DNA from 3 places in the Tatumella ptyseos genome. Region 1 is predicted to be linked to each of the others. Evidence: predicted binding sites of a transcription regulator. Region 1 holds the regulator's gene; each other region holds the start of a gene.
The links. The regulator PurR, encoded in region 1, represses purine synthesis genes. The targets are predictions, from matches to a motif close to CANGCAAACGTTTGCNTG.

Region 1 (5,801 bases):
GGGGCGTAGAAAGCTATGACTTAGGTAAAGGATACGGCCATATCGCGCTAGAAGTCGATTCAGCGGCTGAAACCTGTGAACGTATTCGTCAAGCTGGCGGCAACGTCACTCGCGAAGCCGGACCGGTTAAAGGCGGGAAAACGGTTATCGCTTTCGTTGAAGATCCCGATGGTTATAAAATCGAGTTAATCGAGAAAAAAGACGCAGGTCTTGGATTAAATAACGATTAATCATGGTTAAGGGCTGCACCGCGGCCCTGTTTTTGTCATACTTGCCGACCATTTTCACTGTAATTGAGAAACAGATGTCAGATACTGCTAACCCCCACCTACTCAAACACCGTTTTCGTGGATTTTACCCTGTTGTGATTGACGTCGAAACCGCTGGTTTTAATGCCGAAACAGATGCCTTATTAGAGATTGCGGCGATTACTGTGCGAATGGATGAAGATGGCTGGTTAGTTGAAGATCAAAAAATTCATTTTAATATCACTCCTTTCGAAGGAGCGGTCCTTCATCCCGAAGCATTAGCTTTTACCGGAATAGACCCCAACGATCCTGAGCGAAATGCCGTCAGTGAATACGATGCCCTGCACGCGATATTTAAAATGGTCAGAAAAGGCATGAAAGAGGCAGATTGTTCAAGAGCTATCATTGTGGCGCATAATGCCCATTTTGATCATAGCTTTACGATGGCTGCGGCACAGCGCGCTAGCTTGAAACGTAATCCCTTTCATCCCTTTGCCACCTTCGATACTGCAGCGCTAAGTGGCTTAGTATTAGGTCAAACTGTGCTCGCTAAGGCGTGTATTAGTGCTGGAATGAGTTTTGATAGTGAACAAGCGCACAGTGCTCTTTACGATACTGAACAAACGACTGCGCTTTTTTGTGAACTAGTGAATAGATGGAAACGTCTTGGTGGATGGCCGCTGGCAAGTGAGGCGCAACAAGTGGCGGAAAACGGCCCCGCCACTTAAGCAATAATCTGAAGTTATTCTACTTCGCGATATTTGTCTGCAGTCTCTTTGATAAGAGATTGCAGTTCGCCACGCTGATACATTTCCATAATAATGTCACATCCCCCTACTAATTCACCGTCGACCCACAGTTGTGGGAAAGTCGGCCAATTAGCGTAGGCAGGGAGTTCAGCACGAATATCTGGATTCTGTAGAATATCCACGTAAGCAAAACGTTCACCACACCCTGATAGCGCCTGAACAGCTTGCGCAGAAAAACCACAGCTTGGTAATTTAGGGGACCCTTTCATGTAAAGAAGAATTGGATTTTCAGAGATTTGTGTCTTAATTTTTTCTAAAGTGCTCATTTTGCTTCCTCAACAACAGCTTAATTTCTTACAGTGTACCGCTTATCTTAGCCGGTGTGAAATTCCTTGCTAGTTTAATTAGTTAGTTGCCTCCAGATAAGAATTATCTTATTAGTCGATAAATATGTGACTCAGATCACAATAAAAAAGGTTATTTAACCGCAGTGGGTAAAATTGATACATAAGTAATTATCGCAATCACGCTTAGTAACAGATTTAATTGAATTCTCGCTTAACTTTTTGAAAAGTTCTGGATTAGAATGGCTTATGGGGCTGACAACGTTGTCAGAGGTTATTTTTACTCACTGACTCTTTTTTGAGTACAACACTGACTAAATACTAAATATGCGGCTAATAATTACGCTTTCAATACTTGCATTTATGCAACTTTTTTTTAATGTCGCTGAGGCAGCCCCACAACGACATCTCAATGCCACTGCGCATAAATCAGTCAAGAAAGTCGCGGCAGAAGACACACGCCGAAAGCGCAAACAGGTTAAAACAGCTAGCAAACGGGCCAAACACTCTGAACCCCACAAAGTTAAGCATATTGCTAAGAAAAAGCTTTCTACCCCGCCTAAAACTAAATCTTCAAAACTTGCTCAGTCACGCCTCACTCGCAAAAAATATTACGCAGGTCAAAAAGTACTGGCTCGTCATAACACCCGTATCGCCTCACCCCACTCTGCGGCGATGGTAATGAGTGCTACGCACCACCAGAAATATCAAAAAGCACGTCAGACGGCGATGAATAAGTTGATGAATCAGCTCGGTAAACCTTATCAATGGGGCGGTACTTCTCCGCATACCGGTTTCGACTGTAGCGGTCTAGTCTATTATGCTTATAAGGATTTAGTTAAATTTAAGATTCCACGTACGGCCAACGAAATGTATCACTTACGTGACGCTGCTCCAGTAAAAAGAAATTCACTTCAAAAAGGTGACCTGGTGTTCTTTCGTATCCATCGCCGGGGGGCTGCCGACCATGTTGGAGTATATGTCGGCAACGGTAAGTTTATTCAATCACCTCGTACTGGCAAAGATATCCAAATTACCGATCTCACTGGTGAGTATTGGCAAAAACATTATATTGGCGCTCGACGAGTCATGACGCCGAACTCGGTTCGATAGCCATAAATTGCTTACCAACGAATCCCCGCTCTGTCGGGGATTTTTTATTACCGACTAAAAACACTTTCCAAGGTAACGATTTGTAAACGATTTAGCTGCGTTGCGCAAAAAGCTCGTTTTACCCCTTTTAGCCTGCTAGAATCCACCCCCTTAATTTTAAGTTGCGCAAACGCAAACGCTTTCCTAGGAGATTCCCCTCATGGCAACGATAAAAGATGTGGCAAAACTCGCCGGGGTTTCCACCACCACTGTTTCTCATGTTATTAATAAAACCCGTTTCGTTGCCGAACAAACACAGCAAACAGTTTGGGAGGCCATTAATGCCCTTCACTATTCGCCCAGTGCTGTTGCACGTAGTTTAAAGGTCAATACCACCAAGACTATTGGTTTATTATCGACGTCAGTAGAAGCCCCATATTGGGCAGAGATCATTGAAGCGATTGAAAAAAAATGTTTTCAACATGGTTACACACTATTATTGGCTAATGCCCATACTGACTTTGAAAAACAACGGGCCTATCTCTCGATGATGGCGCAAAAACGTGTCGATGGTTTAATGGTGATGTGTGCCGAGTATCCTGATTCTCTGTTGAAAATGCTTGAAGAGCATAGCCAATTACCGATGGTGGTGATGGATTGGGGAAGTTCTCACGCCAATTTTACCGATACTGTTGAAGATAATGCTTTTGCGGGAGGACATTTAGCCGCCCGTTACCTATTGGATCGTGGCCATCGAGATATCGGCTGTATCCCTGGTCAGATGGAGCGCCACACAGGTGGGGGGCGTTTAGCAGGCTTTATTAAGGCGCTAAATGATGAAGGCATTATCCCTCGCGAGGAGTGGATTGTACAAGGGGACTTCGAATCAGAATCGGGTTATCTGGCCATGCAGCAGATCCTTTCACAGAAAAAACGCCCCACTGCCGTGTTCTGTGGTGGTGACGTAATGGCTATGGGGGCTATTTGCGCCGCCAATGAGCAGGGATTGAATGTGCCTCAAGATATTTCGATCATTGGTTATGATAACATCCGTAATTCGCGTTATTTTAGCCCCGCCCTAACGACCATTCATCAACCTAAAATTGAATTAGGCGAAAAAGCGCTTGAGATGCTACTCGATCGTATTGTCAATAAACGCGATGAGGCGCAACGTCTTGAAATTCATCCTCAACTGGTTGAACGGCGTTCTGTTATTGATGGCCCTTACAGGGATTATCGCCGTTAATCCTTCGCCTCTAGCCACTCTTGATTGAGAGTGGCTGTATTCCCCAGATAATCCAATATCCATTGTAACACTGGTGAAAAACTATTCTCTCGCCAACTCAAGTAACAAGGGCTATCTGGATAGCTAATCGGTAATTCGACAAGTGTCCCCTGCTTAAGGTAAAGCGTTGCAATGTGCGACGGCACCATCGCAACACATAGACCATTTTGTACACAGCGTATTCCTACCGACCAATTCGGTACAACTAGACGGCGTTGATTATCCAATGTCCAAGTATCACGACGTGGGAGAACCCTTGAGGTGTCTTCAATGACTAAGGAAGGCCATACTCGTAAGTCTTCTTCCCTAATGAATGTTTCTCCCCGCAAAGGATGATCGTGAGCCACGACACAACGCCAAGAGAGTTTACCCATATCGCGAACACTGAAGCGCCCAGATACTGGGACAGCTTGCGTTGCGCCGATCGCCATATCAACCCGTCCGTCCGCTAACGCATCCCACACGCCATTGAAAACTTCATCATTAATATGAAGCTCAACATCTGGAAAATGACGATAGAAATCCAAGACGAGCTGTTCGACTCGAGTCTGTTTCACAATCCTATCAATGGCTACAGAGAAACGGCCCCTCCAACCATTGGCAAGTTGCTGACATTGTTGACGAGTGCCATTCATTTTTTTGATAACACTGCGCGCTTCAGCGAGAAAGTGCTCACCAGAGGGAGTTAATACCACATCACGATGGCGCCGCTCAAATACATCGACAGCTAACCACTCTTCTACTTGTTTTACTGAATAACTGATCGCAGAAGGAACTCTATGTAGTTCCTGAGCCGCACCCGAAAAACTTCCATTGCGCGCCACACTATCAATTACCATTAAGGTATATTCTGACCACATAGTTGCTTTCAATTATTTTGAAGGATGTTGGCAAATATTACCGTTTTACAAACAAGTCTGCATCCTTTTACACTCCTCGGATTATTTTGACTAGGACGCTCCATGCAACATCCAAAACTCTTTTTTATTTATCTCGCTTTACTGAGTATGCTCGGCTTTTTGGCAACCGATATGTATCTTCCTGCATTTACCGCGATGCAAGACTATCTGGTGACAAGTGCGAATATGGTCAGCGCCAGCTTAAGTTTGTTCTTGGCAGGATTCTGTTGTGCGCAATTATTTTGGGGGCCGTTATCAGATAAAATTGGCCGCCGAACTGTACTGCTCTATGGTCTGTCGATATTCACCCTAAGTTGCCTAGCGGTAGTATGGGTGAAAGATGCTCGCCTATTATTGGCGTTAAGATTTCTCCAAGCTTGTGGCGTTTGTGCAGCAGCGGTGTGCTGGCAGTCTTTGGTGCTTGATCATTTCCCTAAAGAGAAGGCGCATAAAATGTTCGCGTCGATCATGCCGCTGGTGGCCCTCTCACCAGCTCTTGCTCCACTGATTGGTGCTTGGCTACTTACCCATTTTGATTGGCAAGCAATCTTCACAACATTAACTTTAATTAGCGGTGTGCTATTAGGACTAACCCTCTACTTACTGCCCTCCACTACTCGATCCACGGCAGTTGACGTTGAGTCCTTATCTTATAAGACCCTCCTTCTACAGCCACAATTTACAGGGAACATTGTTATCTATGCAGCGTGTTCGGCAAGCTTTTTCGCCTGGTTAACCGGATCGCCTTTTATTATGGGACAATTGGGCCTAAGCCCGAGTGAAATTGGACTTAGCTATATTCCACAAACTGTCACCTTTTTGATTGGTGGGTTTGGTTGCCGTGCATTACTTAACCGTTATCAAGGTGAACAACTCTTACCTTGGCTTCTATTGGCGTACTTGATCAGTATTTTAGGATTACTTATCGTCGGTTTATGGCTAACACCTACTCTTTTTAGCTTACTCGTACCCTTCTGCATAATGGCGATGGCCAACGGCGCCATTTATCCGATAGTGGTATCGAAAGCGTTAAAGGCTTTTCCTGAGCACAGCGGCAAAGCCGCTTCAGTACAAAACTTTACGCAACTCGGGTTATGCTTTTTATACAGCCTTTGGGTTTCTTCACAGATCGAAGAAGTGGTTACGGTTACGGTAATTGCCATGGCATCCACTGTAATTTTGGC
Region 2 (5,801 bases), 510 kb from region 1:
ATTAGGGGTCAATGCAAACTTACCTGATGATGTTGCAGTACGCTGGGTTAAAGCGGTACCGGATGACTTCCACGCACGCTTTAGCGCGACTGCAAGGCGTTATCGCTATGTCATTTATAATGAGCGCTTACGTCCAGCAATCTTAGGGAAGGGCTTAACGCATTTTTATCATCCCTTGGACACCGAGAAAATGCATCGTGCGGCACAGAGCCTGCTTGGCGAGAACGATTTTACTTCGTTTAGAGCGGTTCAGTGCCAATCACGCACGCCATGGCGCAATATTTCACATATTCAAGTTTTACGCCAAGGTAGCTTCGTAATTGTCGACATCAAAGCCAATGCTTTCGTCCATCATATGGTGCGTAATATTGTTGGCAGTCTACTGGAAGTAGGGATGGGAAATCAGCCTGAACAGTGGATTGCCGAGCTATTAGCGCTACGCGATCGAACTAAAGCGGCGGCAACGGCGAGAGCGGAAGGACTTTACTTAGTCGCGGTGGACTATCCTGACCACTTCGACTTACCGACACCTGCGCTAGGGCCATTGTTCCTCGCAGATAATAATTACTTTCCTCAGTAAGGAGTTATGCAATGCTATCAATGATTATTGATTTTATATTGCATATTGATGTTCATCTAACAGCGTTGATCGCGCATTATGGTTTATGGGTTTACGCCATTCTGTTTCTCATTATTTTTTGTGAGACTGGGCTTGTGGTAACGCCTTTTCTTCCTGGTGACTCTCTGCTATTTATTGCGGGAGCGCTCGCTGTTTTACCTAGCAATGCGTTAAATGTGCATATGATGGTGGGATTATTAGTGATTGCTGCGGTACTGGGTGATGCACTGAACTACACCATCGGACGTTTATTTGGCGAAAAGCTCTTTAGTCGCCCAAATTCCCGTATTTTTCGCCAGAGCTATCTCGATAAAACTCACCAGTTTTACGATAAACATGGCGGTAAAACCATTATCCTCGCGCGCTTCGTTCCCATCGTCAGAACCTTCGCCCCTTTCGTCGCCGGGATGGGTCGGATGAGCTATCGCCAATTTGGATTCTATAACCTGATCGGCGGCGTATGCTGGGTGGCATTATTTAGCTACGCTGGCGCTATTTTCGGTGATCTACCGGTGGTGAAAAGCAATATCAACCTATTAATCGTTGCGATTATAGTGGTCTCGGTACTGCCTGGCATTATTGAAGTGATCCGCCACCGGATGAAAAAGAATAATACAGATCCTGCATCATAATGCTGATATCTGTATAATTGCTCCATATTTTTATCCACAGAACCTCGCGGTTGTGGTTTAATGAGCGCTATTTATTGGCTGTTGAGTAATCATTCAGCAGAAACACAGTGACTGGTAAAACCAGGTTCAAACAGAAAGGTCCTCAATGAGCTGGATTGAACGAATTCTTAACAAAACAAATGTTGCCCCTGCCCGTAAGGCGAGTATTCCTGAAGGGATTTGGACAAAGTGTACAAGTTGTGGTCAAGTACTCTATCGTGCTGAGCTAGAACGTAATCTCGAAGTCTGTCCTAAATGTGATCATCACATGCGTATGCATGGGCGTGATCGCTTGAATGCTTTTCTCGATCAGGGTACGACTCTTGAGCTAGGCAGCGAATTGGAACCGCGTGATTTACTGAAATTCCGCGATTCCAAAAAGTATAAAGACCGTATCGTAGCGGCGCAAAAAGAGACCGGTGAAAAAGACGCTCTGATTGCAATGAAAGGTCAGCTGCATGGTATGCCAGTTGTGGCGGTTGCTTTCGAATTCTCCTTCATGGGTGGTTCGATGGGAGCAGTGGTCGGGGCGCGTTTTGTAAGAGCCGCCGAACAAGCATTAGAAGAGGGGTGTCCACTCATCTGTTTCTCCGCCAGTGGTGGGGCACGTATGCAAGAAGCGTTAACGTCATTAATGCAAATGGCCAAAACGAGCGCAGCCTTAGCTAAAATGCGTGATCGGGGTCTGCCGTATATTTCGGTACTGACTGACCCAACAATGGGCGGTGTCTCAGCAAGCTTTGCAATGCTCGGCGATCTCAATATTGGTGAGCCCAAAGCACTGATTGGTTTTGCAGGCCCGCGTGTTATAGAGCAGACGGTACGTGAGAAATTACCACCGGGCTTCCAGCGCAGTGAGTTCCTCATCGAGAAAGGGGCGATCGATATGATTATTCGCCGACCTGAATTACGCTTCAAGCTGGCGAGCCTACTTGCCAAGATGATGAACCTTCCGGCACCACTTCCTGAAGAGCTTCCGCCAGCCCCTGAAAAGGTTGAGCAATCGCCTAGCGACGCTTAATTCTATATTGCACATTGAAAGACGCTCTGGTAGCGTCTTTTTTATCATTGTATTAGCGAAAAAATTCATACCATGTCTAAGCCTCAGTCTCCACACTCGTCTTCCTCACTTCAGGAATGGCTGGATTATCTTGAACAATTGCATGGTCAAGCCATCGAACTTGGTTTAGATCGTATCCGCCACGTTGCGACCAAGCTGAATCTGCTTAAGCCGGCCCCCTTTGTGTTTACGGTAGGGGGGACTAATGGTAAGGGAACCACGTGTCGTACATTAGAAGTCTTATTAATGGCGGCAGGATACCGGGTTGGGGTATATAGCTCGCCACACTTTATTCGTTACTCTGAGCGTGTGCGGATCAACGGCCAGGAATTGAGTGAACAGCACCACATCTCAAGCTTCCATAGCCTTAACGAAGGACGTGGTGAGACGTCGTTGACCTTTTTTGAATTTAGCACCTTGTCGGCATTACAGTTGTTTAAGCAAGCTGACTTAGATGTCGTGATCTTAGAAGTAGGGTTAGGTGGTCGACTTGATGCGACAAATATAGTTGATGCTGACGTCGCAGTACTCACCTCTATCGCACTTGATCACACTGACTGGTTAGGGCCTGACAGGGAAAGTATTGGCCGCGAAAAAGCCGGTATTTTTCGTCAAGGCAAACCTGCAGTGGTAGGCGAACCCGATATGCCAGTGACTATTAGTAAGGTCGCACAAGATAAAGGGGCGATTCTATTATCACGGGATAAAGAGTGGTCCTTTAGTGCCTCGTCTCAAAGTTGGCAGTTCCAAGATATTCAAGGAAAGTTGATAGAATTACCGCTACCGCAGGTACCGCTAGCGAATGCCGCGACTGCGCTTGCTGCATTGCGTGTCTCTGGGCTGACGCTAAGCGAAGCCGTACTCAGAGAGTCTATTGCAACGGCAACCTTACCGGGGCGTTTTCAGATCTTGCAACACTCGCCAATGGTGATTCTTGATGTCGCGCATAACCCTCATGCGGCGCGTTACCTGGTCGATAAAATTAAACAGCTCGCGCCTGCAGGAAAATTACGAGGCGTTTTGGGGATGCTTCACGATAAAGATATTGACGGTACTGTCACGATATTATCTGAAGTGGTCGATCACTGGTATTGTGCCAGCTTAGAAGGTCCCCGCGGTGCCACAGCACAACGGTTACAGCAGATTTTACCGGCTGCTAACGGTTATCAGACGGTAGAGCAAGCTTGGTATGCAGCCTTAGCACAGGCTGATGCGGCAGATGTTGTCTTAGTTTGTGGATCTTTTCATACCGTTGCGGCGGTAATGGCGTTGAGCGATAAGGAGCAGTAACGTGGCCAGTAAATTTCAAAATCGGATGGCGGGAACTATCATTCTGGTGGCTCTCGGTGTGATTATTTTACCCGGCTTACTGGATGGCAAAAAAAAGCATTATCATGAAGAGTTTGCGGCTATCCCCTTGGTTCCTAAACCAGGTGATCAACTGAATGATGAGATGGTTCCACCTGTTACTCAGCCAATCCCGTCGAAAACCATTCGTCAGCAGGCAGCCCAACACATACCCGCCGATGGTAGTGCGCAAGAAGCTTCCCGCGGGAGTGTTACGTCGCAACCTCAAGCAGGGATGAATAGCACACAGCTACAGATGCAACGTGCCCAAGAGCAGCTGGCGCAGCGCGAAGCGCAACGTCTAAAAGACCAAGCACGTCAACAGCAAGAAGCTCAGCGTCAGGCGCAAGCGAAGCAACAACAGTTAGCCGCACAGCAACAGCAGGCTGAGGCGCAGCAACGTCAACAAACCGCTGCACAGAGTAACGCCTCATCAACGCCGACCGGTCAGGCCTACGTGATTCAGCTTGGGGCCTTACGTAATGCTTCTCGCGTTTCTGAAGTGGTTGAACAGCTTCGCGGCGCAGGCTTCAAAGCTTATTCCATTCCCGCTACACCGGTACAAGGGCAAATTAACCGTATTCTCGTAGGGCCAGATACCTCGAAGAGTCATCTTCAGTCTCAGGTGGCTGAGTTGAAGGCTAAAACAGGACTATTTGGAGTGGTCATGCCTTACCGGGTGCATTAATTCTCCCAAGATTAACCTCCGTCATTGGGGGATGAATAGGGCAGGGCAATTCCTAAAAATCAGGAATTGCCCTTTTTTAACTTGGCGCAGGAAAACCATACGCAAACGTTTTCTTTTTCTGTTAGAATGCGCCGCGATAGAGGAAACACTGTCATGAAGTGGTATAGGTTACGCGGATGAATTGGATTGATTACGCCATATTAGGCATCATTGGACTCTCTTCATTAGTCAGTCTCATCCGAGGATTTGTGAGGGAAGCCCTCTCATTAATTACCTGGGGTTGTGCATTTTTCGTCGCGAGCCATTACTACCCTTTACTGGCAGATTGGTTTTCGGGTTTTGAACAACCCATGGTCCGAAATGGTATTGCCATTGCGGTGCTCTTTATCACCACGCTAATTGTGGGCGCTCTGGTCAATTATGTGATTGGTAGTTTAGTGGATAAAACCGGCCTGTCAGGAACCGATCGGGTATTAGGGGTCTGTTTCGGCGCGCTACGCGGCGGGTTAATTGTCGCAGCTATCCTCTTCTTTCTCGACACTTTTACGGGATTTTCCAAAAGTATCGATTGGACACAGTCACAGTTGATTCCACAGTTCAGTATTGTCATCAGATGGTTTTTTGACTATCTGCAGAGCACATCGAGTTTTCTACCCCGATAGTGAGTCGGGACAAGCGGCTATGAGGAAATGACACCATGTGTGGGATTGTCGGTATCAGTGGTTTTTTACCTGTAAACCAAGCAATTTATGATGCGTTAACGGTGCTGCAACACCGCGGTCAAGATGCGGCAGGCATTTGTACTATTGATCAGCTCAATTGCTTTCGCTTACGTAAAGCGAATGGACTCGTCAGTGATGTGTTCGAGGCACGTCACATGCAACGGCTTCAAGGAACAATGGGTATTGGCCACGTCCGTTACCCTACAGCAGGTAGTTCAAGTGCTTCGGAAGCCCAGCCGTTCTATGTCAACTCTCCATACGGTATTACGTTGGCACATAATGGCAACTTAACCAATGCACATGAGTTGAGAACACGGTTGTTTGAACAAGGGCGCCGCCATATCAATACAACCTCTGACTCTGAAGTTCTGCTCAATGTCTTTGCTCAAGAGCTCGATCGTTTCCAAGATTATCCCTTAACAGCGGATAATATCTTTACCGCTATCGAGTGTATGCACCGCCAGATTCGTGGCGCTTATGCTGTTGTAGCGATGTTGATTGGCCACGGTATGATTGCTTTTCGGGATCCGAACGGTATTCGTCCTCTGGTGTTAGGTAAGCGTCAATTACCTGATGGCCGTACAGAATATATGGTGGCATCTGAGAGTGTTGCCTTAGATACACTGGGCTTTGAGTTTATTCGTGATGTAGTGGCGGGTGAAGCGGTCTATATCACTGAGCAAGGTGAACTCTT
Region 3 (5,801 bases), 710 kb from region 1:
AGTTTTTTTATTTATTATGTAAAACGCTTATTCCTACTTCTTTCAATTAAAATTACTATTTTAAATCTATTATCTTGATGTGATTACTCTTTAACTTAATGATTTTCTTGTATTTTATTAAAAAATACGAGTGACTTAATTAGTGTCTCATTCAATGGGGTTAATAAAATAAAAAGTTGGTAGATATTAAATTCGTTGTTACATATTGAGAAAAGGAGTTCAATAGTATGGCACTTAGAGGGAAATTCGAGATTAATGGCAGGGCTTTTAGTCCACTTACTTTCTATGGTGTTGGTACATTTCAAGCTTATTCTGGAAATAACCCATTTCGTAATCAAGCAGGATGTGTTGCTATTCCAGATAATGGACCAATACCAGGAGGTCGTTACCACATCGTCGATAGACCTACTGGCGGTTGGAAAGGAATAATCCGTACTGATTTACAAGATTGGTATTCTTGGCCGACCTCTACTCCTGTTATCAAGTATGAGTGGTTCGCACTTTATCGCGATGATGGTAAAATTGACGATTATACTTGGATCAATGGGGTTAAGAGAGGTCAATTTCGCTTGCACCCACCCGGTCCTTTGGGAATATCACTTGGCTGTATCACGTTACAAAAAAGAACTGATTTTTTGGCTATACGTCAATCATTACTTTCCACACAACGAGTCATGCTCAGCAATGGTCTTTTGTCATACGGTACAATTGAGGTAATAGTCGATGATAGTGAGACGTGCCCCCACAGCGCTAAAAATTCTTATTAGCTCCGTCATTTTTCTACTAACTTTTCTGCTGCTACGCCCTGCTGATCCGGCCACACCAGAACAGATCGTATTTTGGAGCAATGCTGCACGATTTTACGGGGTACGTAATCCCGAAGAATTTATCGGAATTGCGTTACTCACTGTTTGCTCCCTTGTCACTCTCATTGGTTATCAGGTCGCGGTTCATTTGCTCAAAAAAATATAATAACTCGTTAGGGCTATTGGGCTTTGTCAGGTTATTGCCGCAACCTTATCCGCTATATGGTCGAACCCGTTCGCTCCCATCCCCGTGCCCCCTCTAATATAGACTATGCTGAATAGCAGAGTTTCACTCGTCATGGTGGATAATGATTAAGAGGTAAGCGATGAAAATTCTTATTACCGGTGCAACGGGGTTGATAGGACAGCGCCTCACTCAGGCACTGTTGAATCAATCACATCACATCACTGCGTTGACCCGATCTCCTCAGCGGGCGACGAAGATTTTGGGTCCCCAAGTTGAATTGTTGAACTCCCTCGATGGGTTGTCGTCATTAGACGGCTTCGAGGCAGTAATTAATTTGGCTGGCGAGCCAATTGCCGATAAGCGGTGGACGGCGGCACAAAAACAAAAACTCTGTGATAGCCGATGGCAACTTACCGCACAGGTTGCTGAATTGATTAAAGCCAGCGCCAAGCCGCCATCAGTATTGATCTCAGGCTCTGCGGTCGGTTATTACGGCGATCAAGGGCAGGCAGTCGTGACCGAAGAGCGCTCCCCACATCAAGAGTTTACTTGGCAGCTCTGCTCGCGATGGGAAGCGTTAGCGCTTGAGGCACAAAGCGCAAATACGCGAGTATGTCTATTACGAACGGGGGTCGTCCTGTCGAGTGAAGGCGGTGCACTCGCAAAAATGGTGCTACCGTTTCGTATGGGGGTCGGGGGACCTTTTGGCAATGGCCAGCAATATATGCCGTGGATACATATCGACGATATGCTGAATGCGACACTTTTTCTACTGAACCAGCCTGCATTGAAAGGGCCGTTTAATATGGTTGCTCCGACGCCAGTTCGTAATCAACAATTTAGCGAACAGCTGGCTAAGGTATTACATCGTCCATGCTTTATGCGTGTGCCTGCCGTTGCCGTCCGTTGTCTAATGGGCGAATCTGCAGTATTAGTGCTAGGTGGGCAGCAGGCTGTGCCTCAACGACTTATGGATGCAGGTTACCAGTTTCGCTATAGCACACTACAACCCGCACTTGAAGAGGTTATCAATAAGTAGAACATTATTAAAATTAATACGTGAGGGGAGGGGGTTCTCCCCTCAAACCAGCCATTTCACTCTCAGAAAGACTCAAAATGTAAAAACGCAATCCCTGTTAGCACACTTAGGGTGGATGTGGTGTTAATACTAGAGTGGACGATATATTGCCCCGCTTCGGGGAGGGTATGAAAAGGGATGCATAGCCTGTTATCCATTAGCATCTCTCGTTTTCTACATAAAATTCAATATTTAAGCGCTAACGTTGTGAAGCGGCTAATCCTCTCTCAATAATCTCGCCCTAAAAGGGGAAGCAATGCGTATAATGCCCCGCTACTTACTGCTTTAAGGATCGTGACGGTGGACAATACTCTTTCCCCTAATAATGATGAAAAATGGATGCGCCATGCGATACAACTTGCTCAGCGCGCGCATACCTTGGGTGAAGTCCCGGTCGGCGCAGTACTAGTTTATCAACAGCAGGTGATAGGCGAGGGGTGGAATCTACCGATTACCGATCATGACCCGACCGCGCATGCGGAGATTATGGCAATTCGTCAAGGCGGACAGGCCTTAGGCAATTATCGCTTACTCGATACGACACTCTATGTCACTTTAGAACCTTGTGTAATGTGTGCAGGGGCCATGATCCATGGTCGTATTGGGCGGATTGTCTTTGGGGCGAGTGATGCAAAAACCGGTGCAGCGGGGTCGCTGGTCGATATCTTACGTCATCCCGGGATGAATCATCAGCCGATGATTTGTGGAGGGGTATTAGCAGAAGAGTGTGGTGCTTTATTGAGTGATTTTTTTAGGCAACGTCGGGCCGAAAAAAAAGCCGCACGCCTAGCGGCGCGGGCTCAACAGAGTTAGTTCATCACTAATTGTGGTTCCACTGGGGTAGTAGAAATGCCACTTGGTGTATGAGGCGGTACAAGAGGCAGTTGCTCCATCTCTTGCAGATAGCCGACTAAACTCAAATTGTATTTACGTACTTTTTCAACATAATCGTAGGCTTCTTGCCCACGTGCGTAACCGTAAGTGGTTTGCGAGTAGTAGCGTTTTTTACCTAGTAATGGCAAACGTACCTTTACATCGCTCCAACTATTCGGGTCGCCCCCTTGGTCGACCGTCAATTGCCGTGCATCCATTAAGTGAGCTAAACCGATATTGTAAGCGGCTAGCGCAAACCATACGCGTTCATCTTTCGGGATGTCCGACGGTAATCGTTGGATAAGCTGCTGAAGATATTCGCTTCCCCCTCGAATACTCTCTTCGGTATCGAGACGATTGCTGACATCTAAGCTACTCGCTGTGGTCTTAGTTAACATCATGATCCCTCTCACACCAGTCGGTGAGGTAGCTTGAGGATCCCAATGTGACTCTTGCCAAGCCATCGCGGCCAACAACTGCCAATCAAAGTTTTGGGCATATTTTTCGAACACCGGCTTTAGCGTCGGTAATCGTGTATCTACGGCTTGCAAGAAACTCCGGGTATCGACGTAGTCGAAATGTCCTGAATGCCCTAAATATTTTTCCTCTAAACGCGCTAATGTTCCTTGCTCGTTCAGTTGACTGAAAAAATCCAACATTGCGGCATGCAAACTGTCACTTTGGTTGCCTGCGATATACCAGTTTACCGGCTGCTCTTGCGTCACGGTAAAGGCGACAGCAAGTTTGGGGTAAATCCGTTGCATCATTTCTACCGTCGCTGAGTCAGCGATGGTGTAATCAATTTTACCTTCTACTACCTCTCGTAAAATTTGCTGAGGTCCAAGATGACTTTCGGTTACCCAGTGTAAAGCGGGATAGCGATTGGCCTTCTCTGCCTCAAGCGTACTCGCGAACGTTGACCCATCGAGAATACTTAAGGTTCCCTGTAAGTCATTCAAGCTTTTCGGTCGCGGCTTATCGATACGATAAACCAGTTGTTGCGAGGTGCTGTAATAAGCGGGTCCAGCGACATATTTCTGTGCGCGATGTTCGTCCCAGTTCAAGCCGGCGGCGAGAAGGTCTGAATGTTGCTCAGATAAGTCGTTAAACAAACTTTTAATATTGGGACGGACGGTGACCTCTAACTTAACGCCTAAGTAATCCGCAAAGCGCTTAGCGAGTTCGTAGTCCATTCCCTGCGGTTGATCTTTAACCTGTTGGTAGGTCAGCGCCGAATTCAGGGTGCTGATACGCAACACTCCGCGCGATTGGATCTGCGCAAGAGAATCTTGTTTCCCAGTGTGCCAGGGTATTGCTGGCCATAAAGCTGATGCTAATAATAAGGTGACAAGACCGATAAAGAAATAATTAAATTTTATACATTTCAAATAGTTATCTCTCGGTTCTGCTCGCGATTCCCCTAATGTTAGGGAGTGAATCTGATGATTTCTAAGCGCAAGACGGGGTGCATTCTGAGCAATTTAACGGCAGAGAGCAACTTTTAAAGCAATAAATGTTCATCAAATCAGACAAGGTCTATTGTGATAAATTCCACGCAAACGGTTTCGTATTGCAGCGAGATTCATTATACTAGCGCCGTTTTCCCACTGTAGCGCCAGAGTATGTCAGCCAGACATACCGACGACGAGAGATGATTAATGATGGAAATTTTGCGTGGTTCGCCTGCCCTGTCTGCCTTTCGAATTAACAAACTAGTCACCACCTTTCAAGAACTTCAGTTACCTATCCGTTCACTCTATGCCGAATATGTGCATTTCGCGGAGGTGACGCAACCGTTAACTGATGAGCAAACAACGCGACTAGAAAAGTTATTACGCTATGGTCCATCATTGGCCGAGCATACGCCGCAAGGGCAACTTCTATTAGTGACCCCGCGTCCTGGCACCATCTCTCCATGGTCATCAAAAGCCACTGATATCGCACATAATTGTGAGCTACCGATGGTGAAGCGCTTAGAGCGTGGATTAGCTTTCTATATAGATGCACCTAAACTGGATAAGGCTCAGTTTGAGCAGGTCGCAGCGTTACTACACGACCGAATGATGGAAACGGTCTTCACCGATTTTGCTGACGCCGCACAACTCTTTACGCAGCATACGCCGCACCCTCTTACCTCCATTGATATTCAACAAGGGGGGCGTCAAGCACTCTCTGAGGCAAATATTCGTCTTGGACTCGCGCTAGCAGAAGATGAAATTGATTACCTGCTCAATGCTTTCACCCAGCTGGGCAGAAACCCAAATGACGTCGAGTTGTACATGTTCGCTCAAGCTAACTCAGAGCATTGCCGTCATAAAATTTTCAACGCAGATTGGATCATTGATGGCGTCGCGCAACCAAAGTCGCTGTTTAAAATGATTAAAAACACCTTCGAAACGACACCAGACCATGTACTGTCTGCTTATAAAGATAATGCCGCAGTCATGGAAGGTTCTGTTGCAGGGCGTTTCTACGCAGAATCCGAAACAGGCCAGTACGATTTCCATCAACAACCTATTCATATCTTAATGAAGGTTGAGACACACAATCACCCAACCGCTATCTCCCCATGGCCAGGTGCCGCAACCGGTTCAGGCGGGGAAATCCGCGATGAGGGAGCAACCGGTCGTGGGGCGAAACCTAAAGCTGGTTTAACCGGTTTCTCGGTATCAAACTTACGTATCCCTGGTTTTGAACAACCATGGGAAGAGGATTTTGGTAAACCCGAGCGTATTGTTACCGCGCTAGATATCATGCTAGATGGCCCTCTAGGCGGCGCCGCATTTAATAATGAATTTGGCCGCCCAGCACTGAATGGCTATTTCCGGACCTATGAAGAGAAAGTCAGTAGCCATAA

Region 2: cvpA (colicin V production protein) is a predicted target of PurR. The motif match lies at 4,484-4,501, and genes of this name have one in related genera.
Region 3: purL (phosphoribosylformylglycinamidine synthase) is a predicted target of PurR. The motif match lies at 4,497-4,514, and genes of this name have one in related genera.

What each region holds. Positions count from the first base shown of each region.
Region 1 is NZ_CP130649.1:1,477,453-1,483,253, reverse strand. It holds gene gloA (lactoylglutathione lyase) at 1-230, shown strand, start outside; gene rnt (ribonuclease T) at 305-976, shown strand; gene QJR74_RS06975 (Grx4 family monothiol glutaredoxin) at 991-1,323, opposite strand; gene QJR74_RS06970 (C40 family peptidase) at 1,669-2,454, shown strand; gene purR (HTH-type transcriptional repressor PurR) at 2,654-3,679, shown strand; gene punR (DNA-binding transcriptional activator PunR) at 3,676-4,578, opposite strand; gene punC (purine nucleoside transporter PunC) at 4,681-5,801, shown strand, end outside.
Region 2 is NZ_CP130649.1:1,990,622-1,996,422, reverse strand. It holds gene truA (tRNA pseudouridine(38-40) synthase TruA) at 1-580, shown strand, start outside; gene QJR74_RS09430 (DedA family protein) at 592-1,251, shown strand; gene accD (acetyl-CoA carboxylase, carboxyltransferase subunit beta) at 1,397-2,311, shown strand; gene folC (bifunctional tetrahydrofolate synthase/dihydrofolate synthase) at 2,384-3,640, shown strand; gene dedD (cell division protein DedD) at 3,642-4,385, shown strand; gene cvpA (colicin V production protein) at 4,562-5,047, shown strand; gene purF (amidophosphoribosyltransferase) at 5,083-5,801, shown strand, end outside.
Region 3 is NZ_CP130649.1:2,190,405-2,196,205, reverse strand. It holds gene QJR74_RS10440 (DUF2778 domain-containing protein) at 228-767, shown strand; gene QJR74_RS10435 (TIGR01777 family oxidoreductase) at 1,133-2,032, shown strand; gene tadA (tRNA adenosine(34) deaminase TadA) at 2,411-2,884, shown strand; gene mltF (membrane-bound lytic murein transglycosylase MltF) at 2,881-4,332, opposite strand; gene purL (phosphoribosylformylglycinamidine synthase) at 4,603-5,801, shown strand, end outside.